3 regions of the Shinella sp. JR1-6 genome follow, and region 1 is predicted to be linked to each of the others. Evidence: riboswitches for the same ligand, from Rfam matches in the RefSeq annotation. Region 1 holds a riboswitch; each other region holds the start of a gene.
What was found. Region 1 has a riboswitch for thiamine pyrophosphate ahead of thiB (thiamine ABC transporter substrate binding subunit). Riboswitches for the same ligand answer to the same signal wherever they lie in the genome.
Positions count from the first base shown of each region.

Region 2: it holds a riboswitch for thiamine pyrophosphate, as region 1 does, so the genes downstream of both, thiC (phosphomethylpyrimidine synthase ThiC) here and thiB (thiamine ABC transporter substrate binding subunit) in region 1, are expected to answer to the same signal.
Region 3: it holds a riboswitch for thiamine pyrophosphate, as region 1 does, so the genes downstream of both, thiD (bifunctional hydroxymethylpyrimidine kinase/phosphomethylpyrimidine kinase) here and thiB (thiamine ABC transporter substrate binding subunit) in region 1, are expected to answer to the same signal.

Region 1 covers NZ_SHMI01000008.1:181,673-185,555, reverse strand. Annotated here, with positions in the region: gene thiP (thiamine/thiamine pyrophosphate ABC transporter permease) at 1-1,230, opposite strand, end outside; gene thiB (thiamine ABC transporter substrate binding subunit) at 1,235-2,242, opposite strand; TPP riboswitch at 2,281-2,395, opposite strand; gene EXZ48_RS16655 (FAD-binding oxidoreductase) at 2,487-3,794, opposite strand; gene EXZ48_RS16650 (glutamine synthetase family protein) at 3,794-3,883, opposite strand, start outside.
Region 2 covers NZ_SHMI01000001.1:139,542-143,424, reverse strand. Annotated here, with positions in the region: gene EXZ48_RS00660 (anti-sigma factor) at 1-498, shown strand, start outside; gene EXZ48_RS00655 (Bax inhibitor-1/YccA family protein) at 530-1,246, shown strand; TPP riboswitch at 1,381-1,497, shown strand; gene thiC (phosphomethylpyrimidine synthase ThiC) at 1,591-3,414, shown strand; gene thiO (glycine oxidase ThiO) at 3,417-3,883, shown strand, end outside.
Region 3 covers NZ_SHMI01000006.1:424,176-428,058, reverse strand. Annotated here, with positions in the region: gene EXZ48_RS14345 (peptide chain release factor 3) at 78-1,658, shown strand; TPP riboswitch at 1,794-1,890, shown strand; gene thiD (bifunctional hydroxymethylpyrimidine kinase/phosphomethylpyrimidine kinase) at 1,932-2,735, shown strand; gene EXZ48_RS14335 (LysE family translocator) at 2,762-3,379, opposite strand; gene EXZ48_RS14330 (AraC family transcriptional regulator) at 3,465-3,883, opposite strand, start outside.

The DNA.
Region 1 (3,883 bases):
GGTGACGACGGCGGGGGCGAAGCGTCCGGTCTCGCCGAAGGTTCTCAGCAAGAGGAACCAGCCCGTAGCGACGACGACCGGCGGCACGAGCAGGATCAGCGAACCGACCGCGGGCAGAGCACGAGCCATCAGCCGTGTGGCGAGGTCGACCTTGCCCGTCTCGGCCAGCCGCGGCACGAGCACGATGGGCAGCGCGATCGAAAGGCTGAGGCAGGCCGAGGCGAAGGAAACTGCAAGGCTGGTGACGAGCGCCCGGTGCAGCAGCGGATCGAGCGCCAGCCGGCCGAGATCGGCGGAAAGGCCTGAGACGAGGGTGGCGACGAGAGGCGCTGCGGTGAAGAGGGTGAAGAGGAGGATGACCAGGCCATCGGGAAGGCGGTGCCGGCGGCCGTCGAAACGGCGGATGGCGCGGCCTGTCGTCATGCCCTCTTCGGGTGGCTTGCCGAACAGCGAGATCAGCCAGAGCAGGCTTGCCGTGACGAAGATCTGCAGGAAGGCGAGCAGGACGGCGCGTTCGGGATCGAAATCGAAGCGCAGCGCCTGGTAGATCGCCACCTCGATCGTCGTTGCCGCCGGCCCGCCGCCGAGCGTCAGCGCGATGGTGAAGCTCGTTGCGCAGAGCATGAAGACGAGTCCGGCGATCCCCGGCAGGACCCGCCGGATGACGGGCCATTCGATAAGCCGGAACACCGCGCCGCTGCCCATGCCGAGATTGGCGGAGGTCAGCCAGTATTCGGCCGGAATGCGCTCGAGGGCCGCCAGCAGGAAGCGTGCGGCGAGCGGCAGGTTGAAGAAGACATGGGCGATCAAGATGCCGGCAAGCCCGTAGACGCTGACCGGGTTCTGCAGCCCGGCGAGCCCGAGCAGGTCGTTGACGACGCCCTGCCGGCCCCAGACCTCGATGACGCCGAGGGCGGCGACCAGCGCCGGCAGGCCGAGCGGTACGACGGACAGCCGGATGATCCAAACGCGGCCGGAAAAATCCCGCTGTCGGGCGAGCGCCCGGGCGACCGGAATGGCGAGCAGGACGGACAGGAGTGTGGAGAGTGTCGCCTGCAGCAGAGTGAACTGCGCGACGCGCCCGATATAGGCATCGAGGAGCGGCGCGCCGGAGCCGGGGCCGGCATGGGCGAGAAGCACGGCGGTCGCCGCACCGACGAAGACCAGCACGGTGCCGAGGGCGAGGCCCCCGGCGACACGCAATGTCCGTCGCTCGGTGCGGGCGAAGATCACGTTACTTGGCGCTCATCGCCGCGAGCCATTCGTCGATCCAGGCCTTGCGGTTGGCTGCAACCTCGTCCGACGACATCAGGAAGGTCTTTTCCGGCTTCACCAGCGCGTCGAAGGCGGCAGGCAGCGGGTCCTTCGTCTTGGCGGCCGGCATCATCCAGTTGGTTTCCGGAATGATCGACTGGAAATCCGGGCCGGTCATGAAGGTCAGGAACTGGCGGGCCAGATCCTTGTCGTCAGCGGTGCGCGTCAGGCCGGCGACTTCGATCTGCACGTAATGGCCTTCGGAGAAGGCGGCGGCCTTGTAACGCTCGGTCTTCTCCGCGATGACGTGGTAGGCCGGTGAGGTCGTGTAGGACAGCACCATCGGCGCCTCGCCCTTGGTGAAGAGGCCATAGGCTTCCGACCAGCCGGGCGTGACGGTCAGCACGCGATCCTTGAGTTTGCCCCAGGCCTCGCCCGCCTTGTCGCCATAAACCGACTTCACCCAGAGCAGCAGGCCGAGGCCGGGCGTCGACGTGCGCGGGTCCTCGATGACGATTTTTTGCGACGGGTCGCCTTCGACGAGGTCCTTGAGGCTCGTCGGCGGGGTCTTCAGCGTCTCGCTGTCATAGACGACGGCGAAATGGCCGTAGTCGTAGGGCAGGAATGTGTCGTCGGAGAAGCCGCCCGGCACGGTGAGGTCCGCCGGCGAAAGGCCATGCGCCTCGAAGAGGCCAGTCGCCTTGGCCTCGGTGATGAGGTTGGTGTCGAGGCCGAGAACGAGGTCGGCCTTGGTGCTTTCGCCTTCGAGCTTCAGGCGCGTCAGAAGTTCCACGCCATCGGCGACGCCGACCCATTCGACCGTGCAGCCGCAGGTCTTCTCGAAGGCTTCCTTGACCTTCGGGCCGGGGCCCCATTCGGCGACGAAGCTCTCGTAGGTGTAGACGGTCAGCGTCTTTTCCTGCGCGAGCGCGGGAAGGGCGAGGGAAACGGCCAGTGCCGCGATGGTGGAGAAAAGTGTCTTGCGCATCCGCGCCTCCTTGTTGTTCACAAAACGGGAGTAGGGCGCAGGATGTGCCGTCTAATCCCTCCGCCGGTACGAGCCGGATCAGGTTCTTCGGGTTGGCGAGACCGCCTCTCAGCCAGTGGAAAAAAAAATCCGCTGGCACCCCGTTAGAGCAAGGCAAGGCATAATCCCGCTTGTGACAGTACGCAAGGGGCAAGCAAAAGGCCGGCGCAAGCGCCGGCCCTGCCGTTCTAAAATGTGTCGGGCCTTAGAGGCCGAAGGCGTCCTTGAACTGATACCACCAGGAGCCGATGGTGGAATATTGCGCACGGAACATGCGCCCACCCGGGAAGGGAATCCAGGGCAGCTTTTCGAACTGGCTGAAGCGCGAGAGATCGCCGTCGACCGCTTCCGAGAGGATGCGGCCGAAGAGATGCGAGCCGGTGACGCCGTGGCCGCTGTAGCCGTGGGCAAAATAGGTGTTCTTGCCGATCTTGCCCATCTGCGGCACGCGCGAGAAGGAGAGGGCGAAGTTGCCGCTCCAGGCGTAGTCGATTTTTACGCCCTTCAGCGAGGGGAAGACCTTTTCGAGGTTTGGGCGGATTTTTGCGCGCACGTCCGCCGGGTCGGTGCCGCCATAGACGGTGCCGCCGCCGAAAATCATGCGCTTGTCGGCGGAGAGGCGGAAGTAGTCGAGGATGTAGCGGACGTCCTCGACGCACATGTCGCTCGGGATCAGCGCATCGGCGCGCTCGGCGCCGAGTGGCTCGGTGGCGACCATCTGGGTGGAGACGGGCATGACGCGCGAAACCAGCTTCGGCACGACATGGCCGAGATAGGCATTGCCGCAAAGCACGGCGACCTTGGCGGTGACGCTGCCCTTCGCCGTGTGGATGACGGGCTTTTCCGCCTCGTGCTCGACGCGGGTGACGGGCGACTGTTCGTAGATCACGCCGCCAAGCGATTCCAGTGCCTTGGCCTCGCCGAGGGTGAGGTTGAGCGGGTGCATGTGGCCGCCGGTCGTGTCCAGCATGCCGCCGATATAGGCGTCGGTGTTGACCAGTTTGCTGATCGCCGCCTTGTCGAGTATCTGGTGGTCGTCCATGCCGTAGCTCTTCCAAAGGGCCTTCTTGTGCTCGAGGTCCTTCATGTGGGCGGGCGTATAGGCGGCATAGATGTTGCCGGTCTTCATGTCGCAATCGATGTCGTATTGCGAGACGATGCGGCGGATAATCTTGCCGCCTTCCTGCACCAGGCCGCCGACGAAGGCGCCGGCCTGATCGCCGTAGCGGCGCTTGATCGTGTCGAGGCTGGCATTGAGACCGTTGACGATCTGCCCGCCGTTGCGGCCCGAGGCGCCCCAGCCGATGCCGGCGCCCTCGACCATCACAACCTTGTAGCCCTTTTCGGCAAGGTGGATGGCGGTGGAAAGGCCGGAATAGCCGGCGCCGAGCACGGCGACGTCGGCGGTGACAGCGCCTTCCAGCACTTTCGGCGTGCGGATGATGTTGCGGGAGGCGGCGTAGTAGCTGTCGGGATAGGCGCCGTTGCCGGCATAGGACTGGGTATTGGCCATCAGACGATTTCCAGGTAGGCGCTGAATTCGAAGTCGGTCACCTGTTCGGCAAAACCGGCGATTTCCTGCCGCTTGCAGGCGATCAGCAT
Region 2 (3,883 bases), on a different contig from region 1:
ATCGCCCTCTTCGTGGCCGCCGGCTGGACGGCCCATGCCGTGCTCGGCCCCTTCGGCGCCACCGAGGTCGTGGCCTCCACGCCCCCGCCTGCCTTCGTGGAGGAGGCGGTGCGCGCGCACAAGACGACGCTGCTGCGCGATACTATGGCATCCCAGCCGGAAACCGAGACCTTCGATCCGGCGGAGATCCGCTCTGCAACCGCGATCGTGCTGCCGGACCTGCCGAAGGGTTGGGGCGTGATCGACACGCAGGTCTTCCCCTCGGCCTATGGTCCGAGCGTCGAACTGGTGCTGGAACCACGCAAGGGCGAGCGCCTGTCGCTCTTTGCGGTGCGCCCCGGCTCGTTCGGCGTGCAGCACGTCCTGCTCTTCCACGCCGACAATGCCCGTGCCGCCTACTGGCAGATCGGCGATGTCGCCTATGCGCTGGTTTCGGAAAGCCGCAAGGCCGACGACCTGGCGGAAACCGCGCGCGATCTTTCGCGCACGCTCTACTGATCAACCGCGTCCAAACCGAAGGAGTTATTCGATGGATCCCGTACAACAGCGATTTGGCTACGGCGCGCAGGCGCAGTCGGCCGCCCTCTTCGACGAGGGCCTGCGCCAGCACATGCTGCGCGTCTACAACTATATGGGCGCCGGCCTTGTGATCACCGGCCTCATCGCCTTCATCGTCGGCTCGACGCCGGCCCTCTACGTGCCGATCTTCTCCTCCCCGCTGAAGTGGGTGGTGATGCTGGCGCCGCTCGCCTTCGTCTTCTTTTTCTCATTCAAGATCCAGACGATGTCGGCCAGCACCGCGCAGATGACCTTCTGGGCTTTCTGCGCCGTCATGGGCCTGTCGCTCGCCTCGGTGTTCCTCGTCTTCACCGGCACGAGCATCGCCCGCACCTTCTTCATCGCCGCCTCGATGTTCGGCGCGACGAGCCTCTATGGCTACGTGACGAAGCGTGACCTCGCGAAGTTCGGCTCGTTCCTGATCATGGGCCTTATCGGCGTCGTGATCGCCTCGGTCGTCAACATCTTCCTCGGTTCGAGCGCGCTGCAGTTCGCAATTTCCGTGATCGGCATCGTCGTCTTCGTCGGCCTCACCGCCTGGGACACGCAGAACATCAAGCAGCAGTATGCTGAAAACATCGACCAGGAATCGCAGCAGAAGATGGCCGTGTTCGGGGCGCTTTCGCTGTACCTGAACTTCGTCAACATCTTCCAGCTTCTTCTGAATTTCACTGGCGAGCGCGAATAGTTTTCGCAAATGATTCAAGAGGAAACGGCGGGGCAAAACCCCGCCGTTTTTTGCTTCTCGCACCGCAATATACGTAAGTAATTTCTTACGAATTTTACCCGGTTGACAAATCAGCCGGCAGCGTCTTTGCTTAGAGCATTCACCAGGGGGGTCCCGACAAGGGGCTGAGATACTGCTGGCATTCGCAGCGCAGTGACCCGTTGAACCTGATCCAGTTCATACTGGCGTAGGGACGGTGCAAGCGCTGTAGAACCCGAAATCCGCAACCCGGATTCCGCCTACGCGTCCTTCCATCATTCCGGCTCTAGGACTGGGTCTCCAATCGCAAACTTGGAGCCTCACGAATGAATATTGCCGCCCAGAAGCTCACTCCCACCGTCACGACAGGCGCCCTGCCCGCCTCGCGAAAGATCCACATCGCCGGCGAGCAGCACCCGCAGATCCGCGTGCCGATGCGCGAGATCGCCCTGCACCCGACCTCCGGCGAACCGCCAGTCATCGTCTACGACGCCTCCGGCCCCTATACCGACCCCACCCATGTCGTCTCGATCGAAAGCGGCCTGCCGCGGCTTCGCGAGGCCTGGGTCGCCGCACGCGGGGATACCGAGGACTATGACGGCCGCCACATCCGTCCGGAGGACAACGGCTTTGCCACCGGGGAGCGGCTGACACCCGAGTTTCCCGTGCGCAACCGGCCTCGCCGGGCGACAAACGGCAAGGCGGTGACACAGCTCGCCTATGCCCGCGCAGGCATCATCACGCCGGAAATGGAATTCATCGCCATCCGCGAAAACCTCGGCCGCAAGGCCGCGAAAGAGGCGCTCATCCGCGACGGCGAGAGTTTCGGCGCCCACATCCCCGACTTCGTCACGCCGGAATTCGTCCGCAAGGAAGTCGCAAGCGGCCGGGCGATCATTCCCGCCAACATCAACCACCCGGAAGCCGAGCCGATGATCATCGGCCGGAATTTCCTGGTGAAGATCAACGCCAATATCGGCAATTCCGCCGTCACCTCCTCCATGGCGGAAGAGGTCGAGAAGATGGTCTGGGCGATCCGCTGGGGCGGCGATACGGTCATGGACCTCTCCACCGGCCGAAACATCCACAACATCCGCGAATGGATCATCCGCAATTCACCGGTCCCGATCGGCACCGTGCCGCTCTACCAGGCGCTGGAAAAGGTCAACGGCATTGCCGAGGACCTCACCTGGGAGGTTTTCCGCGATACGCTGATCGAGCAGGCCGAACAGGGCGTCGATTATTTCACCATCCATGCCGGCGTGCGGCTCGCCTATATTCCGCTCACCGTCAACCGCGTCACCGGCATCGTCTCGCGTGGCGGCTCGATCATGGCCAAGTGGTGTCTTCATCACCACCGGGAAAGCTTCCTCTACGAACATTTCGAGGAAATCTGCGACATCTGCCGCGCCTATGACGTCTCCTTCTCGCTCGGTGACGGCCTGCGCCCCGGCTCGATCGCTGACGCCAACGACGCCGCGCAGTTCGCCGAACTCGAAACGCTCGGCGAGCTGACGCAGATCGCCTGGGCAAAGGACTGCCAGGTCATGATCGAAGGCCCCGGCCATGTGCCGATGCACAAGATCAAGGAGAACATGGACAAGCAGTTGAAGGTCTGTGGCGAGGCGCCCTTCTACACGCTCGGGCCGCTGACGACCGACATCGCCCCCGGCTACGACCACATCACCTCGGGCATCGGTGCGGCAATGATCGGCTGGTTCGGCACCGCCATGCTCTGCTACGTCACGCCGAAGGAACATCTCGGCCTACCGGACCGCGACGACGTGAAGGTCGGCGTCATCACCTACAAGATCGCCGCCCACGCCGCCGATCTCGCCAAGGGCCATCCGGCGGCGAAGATCCGCGACGACGCGCTGTCGCGCGCCCGTTTCGAGTTCCGTTGGGAGGACCAGTTCAACCTTTCGCTCGACCCGGAAACCGCCCGCGCCTTCCACGACGAGACGCTGCCGAAGGAGGCACACAAGGTGGCGCATTTCTGCTCCATGTGCGGCCCGAAATTCTGCTCCATGCGCATCTCGCACGATATCCGTGCCGAGGCGCAGAAGGAGGGGCTGGAGGCCATGGCCGCGAAATATCGCGACGGCGGCGACCTCTACATGCCGCTTGCTGAAGCCCCCGCCGGAGAATGACCATGCGCGTCCTCGTCAAAGGGGCCGGCGTTGCCGGCCTCACCGTCGCCTGGCAGCTCTATCGCCACGGCTTCGACGTCACCATCACCGAACGCGCCGAAAAGGTCGGCCTCGGTGCCTCCGGCTTCGCCGGCGGCATGCTGGCCCCCTGGTGCGAGCGGGAAAGCGCGGAAGAGCCCGTTCTGGCGCTCGGCCGCTCGGCCGCAGACTGGTGGGAAGCGGCCGTGCCCGGTCATGTCAAGCGCCGGGGAACGCTGGTCGTTGCCGCCGGCCGCGATGCCGCGGAGCTCGAGCGCTTCGCCCGCCGCACGAGCGGCTGGGAATGGCTCGACGGCGCGGCCATTGCCGAGCTGGAACCGGATCTCGCCGGCCGCTTCCCCAAGGCCCTGTTCTTCCGGCAGGAAGCCCATCTCGACCCGCAGCGGGCGCTTTCGGCGCTCACCGCCGGGCTCGAGGAGGCGCGGATGCG
Region 3 (3,883 bases), on a different contig from region 1:
CGCAGTCCCACCCCGTCAATTGCATCTTCCCGGCGGAGCCTGTAAAGACCGCGGCAACTCACAGGATATTGCAGAAAATGGCCGAAACCCTTGCAGAGGCGGTCTCCCGCCGCCGCACCTTTGCGATCATCGCGCACCCGGATGCCGGTAAGACCACCCTCACGGAAAAGCTCCTGCTTTTCGGCGGTGCCATCCAGCTCGCCGGCGAAGTGAAGGCGAAGAAGGACCGCATCCAGACCCGTTCGGACTGGATGAAGATCGAGCGTGAACGCGGCATCTCCGTCGTCACCTCGGTGATGACCTTCGAATATGACGGCAACGTCTTCAACATTCTCGATACGCCCGGCCACGAGGACTTCGCCGACGACACCTACCGCACGCTGACGGCGGTGGATGCGGCGGTCATGGTCATCGACGCCGCCAAGGGCATCGAGCCGCGCACGCTGAAGCTGTTCGAGGTCTGCCGCCTGCGCGACATCCCGATCATCACCTTCGTCAACAAGATGGACCGCGAGAGCCGCGACCCCTTCGAAATCCTCGATGAGGTGGAAGAGAAGCTGGCGCTCGACACCGCGCCCATCACCTGGCCGGTCGGCCGCTCGAAGACCTTTTGCGGCTCCTATCACCTGGCCGAGCGCACCTTCCGCGGCTCGGACACGCAAGTGCAGCCGACGAAGATCGACGACCCGGCCGTCGTGGCGAAGAACCTGCCGGAAAACGAGCGGGCCGCCTTCACCGAAGAGCTTGAACTCGCCCGCGAGGCCTGCCGGCCCTACGATCAGGAGGCCTTCCTTGAGGGGCACATGACGCCGGTCTTCTTCGGCTCGGCGCTGCGGAATTTCGGCGTGCGAGACCTCATCAACGCACTCGGCGCCTTCGCGCCGCCGCCGCGCGATCAGGTGGCGGATGTGCGCAAGGTCCACGCCTCGGAAGACAAGATGACGGCCTTCGTCTTCAAGATCCAGGCGAACATGGACCCGAACCATCGCGACCGCATCGCCTTTGCCCGCGTCTGCTCCGGCATGCTGGAGCGTGGCATGAAGGTGCGCCTTGCCCGCACGGGCAAGACGATCGGCCTTTCCGCCCCGCAGTTCTTCTTCGCCTCGCAGCGCCAGCTGGCCGATACGGCCTATGCCGGCGACGTGGTGGGGATTCCCAACCATGGCACGCTGCGCATCGGCGACACGCTGACGGAAGGCGAGGCGCTGGTCTTCGAAGGCGTGCCGAACTTCGCGCCGGAAATCCTGCGCCGCGTGCGGCTGGAAGACGCGATGAAGGCCAAGAAGCTGAAGGAGGCGCTCCAGCAGATGGCGGAGGAGGGCGTCGTGCAGCTCTTCTCGCCGGAAGACGGCTCGCCCGCCATCGTCGGCGTCGTCGGTGCGCTGCAGCTCGACGTGTTGAAGGAGCGGCTTTCGGCGGAATATGGCCTGCCGGTCTCCTTCGAAATGTCACGCTTTTCCGTCTGCCGCTGGATTTCCTCGGACAGCGCGGCGGAGCTGGACAAGTTCGTCACCCAGCGCCGCGGCGATATCGCCCGCGACCTTGACGGCGACCCGGTCTTCCTGGCGCAGGATGCCTTCTCGCTGCGCTACGAGGCAGAGCGGTATCCGGCAATCAAGATGGTTGCCATCAAGGAATACCACGTCACAAAGGCTTGATTGGGCGGGTTACCTGCCTGCGAATCCATCGGCCGCCTTCTCCCTGCGGATAGGGGGAAGGATGCATGGCACCGGGGGCAAACGCTCCTGGACGCCACTTTCGGCGTGACAGGCGCCGCGTCATTTGCGAAAACTCGTTTAAGACAGGGGCGTCCGCCGGAAGGCGGGCTGAGAAGCACCCTTTGAACCTGAACCGGATCATGCCGGCGGAGGGAGTCGAACGGGTGCCGCATCGCAGCCACCCCGAGGCCACTCCTGCCGAAAGGAGGCGAGATGGCCGACACAATCGCAAACATTCTCTCGATCGCGGGCTCCGATCCCTCGGGCGGCGCGGGCATACAGGCGGATCTCAAGACGTTTGCCGCGCACGGTGCTTACGGTATGGCGGCCCTGACGGCCCTGACGGCGCAGAATACGCAAGGCGTTTCCGGCGTGCATCTGGTGCCGCCCGGCTTCGTGGCGGCGCAGATCGCCGCGGTTTTCGCCGATATCCGGGTGGATGCGGTGAAGATCGGCATGATCGCCTCGGCAGAGATCGCCGAAGCCGTGGCCGCTGCCCTCTCGCCGCATCGTGATGTGCCCATCGTGCTCGACCCGGTCATGGTCGCCAAGGGCGGGGCTTCGCTCCTGGCGCAGGAGGCCGTCGCCGCACTGACGCGCCAGCTGCTGCCGCGCGCAAGCGTGCTGACGCCGAATCTGCCGGAGGCGGCTGCCCTCCTGGGCGAGGCGGAGGCCGTGGACCGGGCTGGTATGGAGGACCAGGCAAGGCGGCTGCTTGGCTTCGGGCCGAAGGCGGTGCTGCTGAAGGGCGGTCATCTGCCGGGCAGCGAGAGCCCCGACGTGCTCGCGACGCCAGACCGGCTGCACTGGTTCGAGGGTGTGCGGGTGCTGACACGCAACACGCATGGCACCGGTTGTTCCCTGTCGAGCGCAATCGCAGCCGAACTCGGCAAGGGACTGGCGCTCCCCGATGCCGTGGCGGCGGCCAAGCGCTTCATCGCCGGTGCCGTGCGCATGTCGGATGCGCTGACCGTCGGCTCCGGCCACGGCCCGCTGCATCATTTTCACGCTCTTTAGGACCGGTCGGCAGCCCGCTCAGGCCGTTACCGGTCGGCGAGTGCAAGCCTGAGGCCCATGAGGCCGAGGGCGGCGGCGAAGCTGCGCTGCATCCAGACGATGACCGCCGGCCGGCTCAGCACCTGCCGGCGCAGGCCGGCGGCAAGCGCTCCATAGCCGACGAAGACAAGGAAGGTGAGCGCCATGAAGATGCCGCCGAGGACGAGCATCTGTCCGGTGGCATCGCCGGAAGTGCCCGCCGGGATGAACTGCGGCAGGAAGGCGAGAAAGAACAGCGAGAGCTTCGGATTGAAGATGTTGGTGAAGATGCCCTTGCGCACGATCCTTGCCGCGCCGCCGACCGGTGCCTGCTCCGGCCCGACATCCAGCGCATTGCTGTCCTTCAGCAGGCTCCAGGCGATGAACAGGAGATAGGCGACGCCGATATAGCGCAGCACCTCGAAGGCGAGCGCACTGGCATGCAGCACGGCGGCGAGGCCAACGACGCTGGCGAGGATATGCGGGATGATGCCGAGCGTGCAGCCGAAGGCGGCCAGAACGGCAGCGCGGAACCCGCCGCTGATGCCGAGCGCCAGCGTATAGATCACGCCGGTGCCGGGCAAAAGGATGACGACGAGCGAGGTAATGAGGAATTCGGAAGTCATGTCTGGTTCCATGCGGCTTGAAAGACGGCAGGGAATACCGGACGGGCGGCGCGGGTCTTGAACGAAATTGCGGGATGCAGGCCGTTCAGGCGCGGGCGGCGAGATAGGTGCCGGGTGTGTAGCCGTAGCGGCGGGTGAAATTGCGCGTCATGTGGCTCTGGTCGGCAAAGCCGGACGCAATCGCTGCCTCGGCGAGCGGCGTGCCGGAAGCAATCAGCCGCCGGGCAAGCTCGGTGCGGCGCTGGAGCAGGTAGGCATGCGGTGTCAGGCCGGTGAGGCGGGCAAAATCGCGCACCAGCCGGAAGCGGCCGAGCCCACACTCGCTGGCAAGGTTTTCCAGCGTCACGGCCGAGGCCGGATCGCCGTCGAGCCGGTCACGGGCACGGCCGATCGCCGCGGGACCGTCCTGCCGCGGCGCCTGTTCGCGCAGCACGGCGGCAAGCAGCAGGAGAAGCTGTTCTTCGCGGCCGAGCGCGCCGGCGCTTGCGTCGAGAAGCAGGGTGA